DNA from 2 places in the Streptomyces sp. NPDC001157 genome. Region 1 is predicted to be linked to the other one. Evidence: riboswitches for the same ligand, from Rfam matches in the RefSeq annotation. Region 1 holds a riboswitch; the other holds the start of a gene.
The links. Region 1 has a riboswitch for cyclic di-AMP ahead of ACWDAG_RS25555 (NlpC/P60 family protein). Riboswitches for the same ligand answer to the same signal wherever they lie in the genome.

Region 1 (4,409 bases):
CTGATCGTGATCCTCGGCCTGGTCTATGTGAAGCGGGACGACGAGAAGATCGACAAGAGCCTGTTCGGACTGGTGGGCCTGCTCACCACGGCGAACGTCTTCATCGCGGTGCTCTGGACCTGATGCCGGCGCGGGCCGCGGCCACGGCGCCCGCGGCGACGGCCAGCCAGGCCGCCACCGCGATCCACAGCAGTACCTCCCCGGGCCCTTCGAGTCGCGGGGCGTCGAGGGCGGCGGCGACGGACAGCACGGCCGCAGCCGTCATCCCCAGCGGGAAAACGGTCGCCCAGCGCCGCACGTCGTAGCCGCGCCGCGGCCGCACCGCCTCGGCGACGAGCAGTACGGCGTACCAGGCCAGGTCGAGCACGAGCAGCGCCAGGGTGACGGCGCGCAGGACGCCGCGGTCGTCGTCGTTCCAGAGGTACAGGCGCGCGCTGTCCGCCGCGACGAGCTCCGATCCGGCGAGGGCCGAGATGGCGAGCGCGCCGCCCGCCACCCACTGGTCGCCCAGCCCTTCCGTCACCTGTCGCAGATCGAAGAGGGCCAGCGCGCAGCCGTAGAGGACGAGCCCGAGCCAGAACAGCACGAGTGCCGCACGGGCGAGCCATGCCGTCGCCTGGGCTCCGGCGAGCGTGGCGCCGAGCACCGCGAGTCCCTGAGTGGCCACGCAGCACAGGAACACCCCGCCCGGCATACGACGCCGCCAGTGCCGTGCGACCTGCACCAGCAGCAATGGCCACAGCACGGCCGCCAGCGCGAGCAGGGCCTCGGCGAGGGTCTGCCGCCCGAGGGCCGAGAACCGGGTCCCGAGCACGGCGGTCGCCGCCACGGCGGTCAGCGCCCCCGGCGTCCCCGCCTCCGCCCGCCACCTCTCCGGTTCCCGCACCAGACGGACGCCGAAGCCCGCCGCAAGCACCGCCCAGGCGACACAGGCCAGGCCCAGGACGACCCGCGACAGCGCCTCGTACCCCGTCAGATGCAGCCCGACCGACACGATGCCGGTCGCCAGCACGGCGGCCCCGGCCGCCGGCGAACGCTGCGCCCACCAGGCGCGGAGGAAGGTCGGGACGGACATGGGGCCGATGCTAGGGAGTGCCGCGCGGGTTGGGGACGGGCCACGCGCGCGTGCCTCGCAAACTGCCCCGCACGCGCGCGTGCACTGCTCTCCGGTGCCTCAGGCCGGCCGCACCACGCTGTGGATGATCGATGCGCCGCCGTAGTAGATCGACTCCTCGCGGACGTACGCGCCGGGCTTCGGGGCGTGGATCATCATGCCGTTGCCGATGTAGATGCCGACGTGGCTGATGTCGTCGTAGAAGAAGATCAGGTCGCCGGGCTGCGCGTCGGTGAGGGAGACCGTGGTGCCGGCGTTCACCTGGTCGTAGGTGGTGCGCGGGAGGTCGACGCCCGCGGCCTTCCAGGCGGCCTGGGTGAGGCCGGAGCAGTCGTAGGAGCCGGGGCCGGTGGCGCCCCAGACATACGGCTTGCCGATCTGCGCACGGGCGAAGGCGAGCGCCTTCTCGGCCTTGGTGGCGTACGAGGAGTCGCTGGTGGAGGTGGATCCCGAGCCCGAGGAGGAGCCGCTGTCCTGGGCCGCGGCCTCTTCCTTGGCCTTCTCCGCCGCCGCCTGCTGTTTCGCCAGCTCAGCGGCCTTGCGCGCGGCCTCCTCCTCCTTCTGCTTCTGGATCGCCGCGAGCCGCGCCTTCTCCTCGGCGGTCAGCTTCGACAGCAGTTCGCGCGCGTCGGAGAGCTTCTTCTGCACCGTGGACTTGGCGGTCTGCAGGTCGCTCTGCGTCTCGGTGAGCGTCTGAAGGCTCTTGGACGCCTCCTGGCGCTTCGTCATCGTCGCGGACTGCTCGGTGAAGTAGTCGTCGACCGCGCTCTTCTGACGTGAGGTCAGCCGCCCCATCAGCTGCGTCTGGTCGAAGTAGTCCTGCGGGGAGTCCGCGAGCAGGAAGGTCGCCGTGTCGGGGGCGGCGGCGCCCGTCCGGTACTGGGCCGCGGCGAAGGAACCGAGCTGCTCCCGCTCCGCGTTGAGCTTCTGCGTGCGCTTGGCGACGTCGTCGAGGAGGGTGTCGACGTTCTTGCGCTGCTTCGTGGTCTTCTCTTTGGCCGCGTTGTACTTCTCGGTGGCCGACTCCGCCTGGCGGTAGAGGTCGTCGACCTTCTTCTCGACTTCTTCGAGGCTGGGGTTGCCGTCGGCGGCGGGGGCGGCGTTCGCCGACTGGGACAGCAGGGCCACCGAGGTGAGGGCGGCCGTGGCGAGGGCGGGGGTGCGTATGCCTGCTACGCGTGTACCCGCGGGGCGCGACTTGCGGTGCGACGCCAAGGGAGGCGACTCCTTCCATGTTCCGCCTACCGAGTTAGCTGTCGGGTTCGGGCGGGTGGTTCGGAAGGGTTGCCCTACGGTCCGTACCCCGAAAGGGAGGAGGACCGATTCACCCCAAGGTCGGTGTGGGTCCCCGGCTCCGGATGCGCGGCGGCGCCCCGGACTCGGCGGAGGCAGCGCGGCCCGGCGACGTTCGCCGGTGGGGGTCGTGCGGCCTGCCGGAACGGTAGCCAACTCGTGTGGCCTCTGTGAAGGTTGATGTTCGATATGCCCGATACGTTTTCGTGACCTTTGGTCAGGGAGCCGCGCGCAGTCGTCAATCCGGATGGATCTGCTGCGACGTGGGCGCATTTCAACCGGAGTGATGGCGTCCGCCCGCTTCCACCTGGTTGCTGCTCGGGGGTGGTAGTCCATGAGGGGCTGTCCTCGGGGGAGCCCCTGGGGCGTGAACCTCTACCTCTCGACCTGGGTGATTGCGGACTGTGACGGCACGTTCTCGGAGGGAGAGCGGACGACAGGGGTGGCCGGCTCTGGATGATTCGGGGGTTCTGAAGATTCAGGGGTTCTAAGGCCGGGGAGGCCCGGGGAGCCCGCGGATTCCCGCGATGTTCTCAGGGCGGCGGCGGGCTGTCAGTGGGGCACCCTAGACTCGGAGAGCGATGAGCAGCCTCTTTGACGACAGCTTCCTGGCGAACCTCCAGGCCCCCCGCGGGCACGAGGAGGACCCTCCGCCGCCGCCCGAGGACGATCACGGACCGGAGCCGGTTCCGGACGATCTGTTCGGCGGGAAGTTCGACGTGCCCCCGGACCGGGAGGCCTACTACCGCAACGGCGCCCCCCGCCCGGCGATCGACCCGGCCGCGCTCCTGGACGGGCTGAACGAGAACCAGCGCGCCGCCGTCGTCCACTCCGGCACCCCCCTGCTCATCGTGGCCGGCGCAGGCTCCGGCAAGACCCGCGTGCTCACCCACCGCATCGCCTACCTCCTGGGCGAGCGGAACGTGCATCCGGGCCAGGTCCTCGCGATCACCTTCACCAACAAGGCCGCGGGCGAGATGAAGGAGCGCGTCGAGCAGCTCGTCGGCCCGCGCGCGAACGCGATGTGGGTGATGACCTTCCACAGCGCGTGCGTGCGCATCCTGCGGAGGGAGTCGAAGAAGCTCGGCTTCACCTCCTCCTTCTCGATCTACGACGCGGCCGACAGCAAGCGCCTGATGGCCCTGGTCTGCCGAGACCTGGACCTCGACCCCAAGCGCTACCCGCCGAAGTCCTTCAGCGCCAAGATCAGCAACCTGAAGAACGAGCTGATCGACGAGGAGGACTTCGCCGCCCAGGCCGCCGACGGCTTCGAGAAGACCCTCGCCCAGGCCTACGCCATGTACCAGTCGCGGCTGCGCGAGGCGAACGCCCTCGACTTCGACGACCTGATCATGACGACGGTCAACCTGTTGCGCGCCTTCCCGGACGTCGCCGAGCACTACCGCCGTCGCTTCCGGCACGTCCTGGTCGACGAGTACCAGGACACCAACCACGCCCAGTACGCGCTCGTACGGGAGCTCGTCGGCACCGGCGCGCACGACGAGGACGTACCGCCGAACGAGTACGACCTCCAGCCCGCCGAACTGTGCGTCGTGGGCGACGCCGACCAGTCGATCTACGCCTTCCGCGGTGCGACGATCCGGAACATCCTCCAGTTCGAGGAGGACTACCCGAACGCGACGACGATCCTGCTGGAGCAGAACTACCGCTCCACGCAGACCATTCTGAGCGCGGCGAACGCGGTCATCGAGCGCAACGAGTCCCGCCGCCCCAAGAACCTGTGGACGAATGCGGGCGCGGGCGCGCGCATCACCGGCTACGTCGCCGACACGGAGCACGACGAGGCCCAGTTCATCGCCGACGAGATAGACCGTCTCACGGACGCCGGCGAGACGAAGGCCGGGGACGTCGCCGTCTTCTATCGCACCAACGCCCAGTCCCGTGTCTTCGAAGAGGTCTTCATCCGGGTCGGTCTGCCCTACAAGGTCGTCGGCGGCGTCCGCTTCTACGAGCGCAAGGAGGTCCGGGACGTCCTGGCCTA
Region 2 (4,409 bases), on a different contig from region 1:
TTGGACTCAAGGTTCGGGGCGAAGCCGCCCTCGTCGCCGAGGCCGGTGGACAGGCCCTTGGTCTTCAGCACCTTCTTGAGGGTGTGGTAGACCTCGGCGCCCCAGCGCAGGGCCTCGGAGAAGGACTCCGCGCCGATCGGGGCGATCATGAACTCCTGGATGTCCACGTTGGAGTCGGCGTGCGAGCCGCCGTTCAGGATGTTCATCATCGGCACCGGCAGCAGGTGCGCGTTCGGGCCGCCCAGGTAGCGGAAGAGCGGGAGGTCGCTGGCCTCGGAGGCGGCGTGGGCGACGGCGAGGGAGACGCCGAGGATGGCGTTGGCGCCCAGGGAGCCCTTGTTGTCGGTGGCGTCCAGGTCGAACATGGCCTGGTCGATCAGGCGCTGCTCGGTGGCGTCGTAGCCGACGAGCTCCGGGCCGATCTGCTCGATGACGGCGAGGACGGCCTTCTCGACACCCTTGCCCTGGTAGCGGTTGGGGTCACCGTCGCGGAGCTCGATGGCCTCGAAGGCGCCCGTGGAGGCGCCGGACGGGACGGCGGCACGACCCGTGCTGCCGTCGTCGAGGCCGACCTCGACCTCGACCGTGGGGTTGCCTCGGGAGTCCAGGATTTCCCGGGCTACGACGACGTCGATGGACGGCACGAGCATCTCCTTCTTGGATGTGACACGGCTACGGCAGTAGCGCGGTGGCTCTGCGAGACGAGCCTAACCGCCTGAGGCCGATCGGCCACGCTGCCGACCACCCCTTGGGCAGAACCGAGAGTAAATTGTTTCCGAACGGAACAAAGAGCGGGAGCAAAAAGAACCCCGCCCCGGTGCGTACGGGGGAACACGCACCGGAGCGGGGAGACCGCGAGGCTGTCACTTGAGGTGCAGCTGCTGGCCCGGGTAGATCAGGTTGGCGTCGGAGACGATGTCCTTGTTCAGCTTGAACAGCTTCTGCCAGCCGCCCTTGACGCCGTGCTTCTCGGCGATCGAGCTGAGGGTGTCGCCCTTGACGACCTTGTACTCGCCGTCGCCCTTCTTGACCTTCTTGCCGGTCGGGGTGGTGACGGTCTTCGTCGACTTCTTGACCGTCGGGCGCTCGGCGGAGCGGGAGGCGCTCTGCCCGGAGGAGTGGCTGCTGGAGGACGAGCTGCTGGAGCTGCCCGACGCGCTGCCGCCGTTGTAGGCGGCACCGGAAAGGCCCGTGCCGCAGACCGGCCAGGCGCCCTTGCCCTGCGCGGCGAGGACCTTCTCGGCGACGGCTATCTGCTGCGACTTGCTGGCCTGGTTGGCCTGCGCGGCGTACTGCGTGCCGCCGTACGCGGCCCAGGTGGAGGCGGAGAACTGCAGGCCGCCGTAGTAGCCGTTCCCGGTGTTGATGGACCAGTTGCCGCCGGACTCGCACTGGGCGACCTTGTCCCACTCGGAGGCGGTGGCGGCGGAGGCGTTGCCGGCCGCCATCAGCGGAGCGGCGATGGCGACGCCGGTGACGCCGGCCAGCGCGGCGGCGCGGGTGGCCTTGGACGGACGGCGGTGCTTGCCCTTGCCGGAAAACAGCATGGTTCGATCCCCTCACCGACGCCTGCGAGGTGAGCTGTCGGGTTCGGGCCGGTTGAGTTGCCCGGCCGTGCTCTCGCTCTCACGAGACACGGCTACACCCCTAGCCGCCGCCGTCAACTGCCCGGTGCGGCACTTACCTTGGGTCCCCCGCTCCTGCCTACGGCGCTTTACGCGACGACTGTTCCCGTACGGCCGCTGGCAGGATTCGGCGTTGCGGCAGCCGGGGCTCGTGTTGACGAGCGGTGACGACGGTAGACACGCGATCCGTCGAATTTCAAAGACGATCAGGGCTTCTGAGACTCATCCCACACTTTCACCAAACCGGACATTCAGTGGCGAAGTGTGACGTGAACTCCCGTTGTTTTTCGCCCTATTCGGCACCGAGTTTCAGGGTCTGACCGGCGAAGATGTGGTTCGGGTCGGCACCGATGGCCTTCTTGTTCTCGGCATAGAGCGCCCGCCACCCGCCGTCCAGGCCAAGGGAGTCGGCGATGGAGGCGAGGGTGTCGCCGGCGTGGACGGTGTACGTGTCGTCCGCACGACTGCCGGCCTTGGTCTTGTCGGCGGCCTTGTCGATGGTCTCGTCGGCAGCCTCGTCCGCGCTGGCGCCACGGTGGCGGCCGGTACCGATCGCGCCGGTGTCGACGAGGCTCCAAGTGGCCGCCGGGGGCTCGGAATTGTCCGAGTCGTCACCCTTCGCCTTGCCTGTGGACGAGCTGCCGCCACCCTCTGAGTTACCCGTGGCCTTCCCGGAAGGAGAGGTGGAGGGTGAGGCGGATGTGCCGGATTCGGTGGAGTTGTCCGTCGCACTCGCGGAGGACGAAGAGGACGAAGGGGAGGCACTGGAGGACGAGCCGGAGGACGAATCCGACGAAGAGGACTCATCGGAAGCGCTGCCCGAGGAGTTGGACAGACCGGTCGAGTCGGAGTCGGACGCCCCGGATGAATCGGACGAACCGGAACCGCCGCCCAGCACACCGGTGTCGATGTGGGCCGAACCCGAGTCCCTGGTCAGCCCGGAGGTCAGTCCGCAGGTGTGGAAGGCGCCGACGCCCTGGTCGTCCAGGAGCTTCTCGGCGACGGCTATCTGCTGGTTGCGGCTGGCGAGGTCGGCACTGGGGGCGTAGTCGAGACCGCCGTACTTCTCCCAGTTCTCCTGGGTCAACTTGAGCCCGCCGTAGAAGCCGTTGCCGCTGTTCTCGCTCCAGGAGCCGCCCGTCTCGCACTGCGCCACCTTGTCCCAGGTGGTGCCGTCCGCGGCGCTCGCGCCGCCGGCGGCGAAGAGCGGGATCGCGATGGCGGAGCCGGTCACCCCGGCCGCGACGAGGAGAGCCGGAGCCTGGCGGGGGCGACGGTGTCGACCGTTCCCGGAGAGCATGCGGAGGCCTTTCACAAGACAGCAGTGACCGCGCGGCGCATGACACCGACAGGCGTTCGACACCACCGCGCTGGTCCGTGAACGTAGCCGCTGCCGATCACTTGTCACAAGTTAATGCCGCGTAGATCACGTGAAGATCACAGACTTGAACGCGTGTCACCTTTGACCGGTTCGCTGCGGCGGCGCATGTGCGGGCGGGCTGCGGATACGGTCGTCCTGTGAACGTCCCGAACACCGCTCCCGAACTCTTCACCTGGGAATTCGCCGGCGACCCGTATCCGGCCTACGCCTGGCTGCGCGAGCACTCCCCCGTCCACTGGACGAAACTCCCCAGCGGCGTCGAGGCATGGCTGGTGACCCGCTACGCCGACGCACGTCAGGCACTCGCGGACGGGCGGCTCTCGAAGAACCCCGAGCATCACGCCGAGGACGCGCAGGGCAAGAGCAGGACCGGCATTCCGGGTGAGCGCAGCGCCAATCTCATGACGCATCTGCTCAATATCGACCCCCCGGACCACACCCGGCTGCGCCGTCTCGTCTCCAAGGCGTTCACCCCGCGCAGGGTGGCCGAATTCGCCCCGCGGGTGCAGGAGTTGACGGACGATCTCATCGACCGGTTCGCGCCGCACGGGCAGGCGGATCTCATCCACGACTTCGCTTTCCCCCTCCCCATCTACGCGATCTGCGATCTGCTCGGCGTACCCCGCGAGGACCAGGACGACTTCCGCGACTGGGCGGGCATGATGATCCGGCACGGCGGCGGACCGCGCGGCGGTGTCGCCCGCTCCGTGAAGAAGATCCGCGGCTATCTCGCCGAACTCATCCACCGCAAGCGGGGCGAGCTCGGGGACGACCTGATCTCGGACCTCATCCGCGCCTCCGACCACGGCGAGCACCTCACGGAGAACGAGGCCGCCGCGATGTGCTTCGTGCTTCTCTTTGCCGGCTTCGAGACCACCATCAACCTGATCGGAAACGGGACATACGCGCTGTTGCGCAATCCCGGGCAGCGGCAGCGGCTCCAGGAGTCGATCGGGCGCGGAGAGAGCGCACTGCTCGACACCGGTATAGAGGAGCTGCTCCGCTACGACGGCCCCGTGGAACTGGCCACCTGGCGCTTCGCCACCGAGCCGCTGACCATCGGCGGGCAGCGCATCGCCACCGGTGACCCCGTCCTGGTCGTCCTGGCCGCGGCGGACCGCGACCCGGCCCGCTTCTCGGAGCCCGACACGCTCGATCTCTCCCGCCGGGACAACCAGCACCTCGGTTACGGCCATGGCATCCACTACTGTCTCGGCGCCCCGCTGGCCCGGCTCGAAGGCCGCACCGCGCTGGAGACCCTGCTGCGCCGCCTGCCCGACCTGGAGCTCGCCGCCGACCCCGCCGAGCTGCGCTGGCGGGGCGGGCTCATCATGCGCGGGCTACGAGACCTGCCCGTGCGGTTCACCGCCGCCTGACCGGCTTCGGCCCTCCGTCTCCTTGAT

Region 2: linked by a shared signal. The riboswitch ahead of ACWDAG_RS45460 (transglycosylase family protein) and the one ahead of ACWDAG_RS25555 (NlpC/P60 family protein) in region 1 are both predicted to bind cyclic di-AMP.

The regions. Positions count from the first base shown of each region.
Region 1 is NZ_JBSFJW010000015.1:127,206-131,614, reverse strand. It holds gene ACWDAG_RS25565 (hypothetical protein) at 1-123, shown strand, start outside; gene ACWDAG_RS25560 (tellurite resistance/C4-dicarboxylate transporter family protein) at 101-1,075, opposite strand; gene ACWDAG_RS25555 (NlpC/P60 family protein) at 1,175-2,329, opposite strand; cyclic di-AMP (ydaO/yuaA leader) riboswitch at 2,338-2,509, opposite strand; gene pcrA (DNA helicase PcrA) at 2,989-4,409, shown strand, end outside.
Region 2 is NZ_JBSFJW010000059.1:16,209-20,617, forward strand. It holds gene eno (phosphopyruvate hydratase) at 1-650, opposite strand, end outside; gene ACWDAG_RS45460 (transglycosylase family protein) at 864-1,547, opposite strand; cyclic di-AMP (ydaO/yuaA leader) riboswitch at 1,552-1,722, opposite strand; gene ACWDAG_RS45465 (transglycosylase family protein) at 1,918-2,925, opposite strand; gene ACWDAG_RS45470 (cytochrome P450 family protein) at 3,114-4,382, shown strand; gene ACWDAG_RS45475 (nucleoside triphosphate pyrophosphohydrolase) at 4,347-4,409, opposite strand, start outside.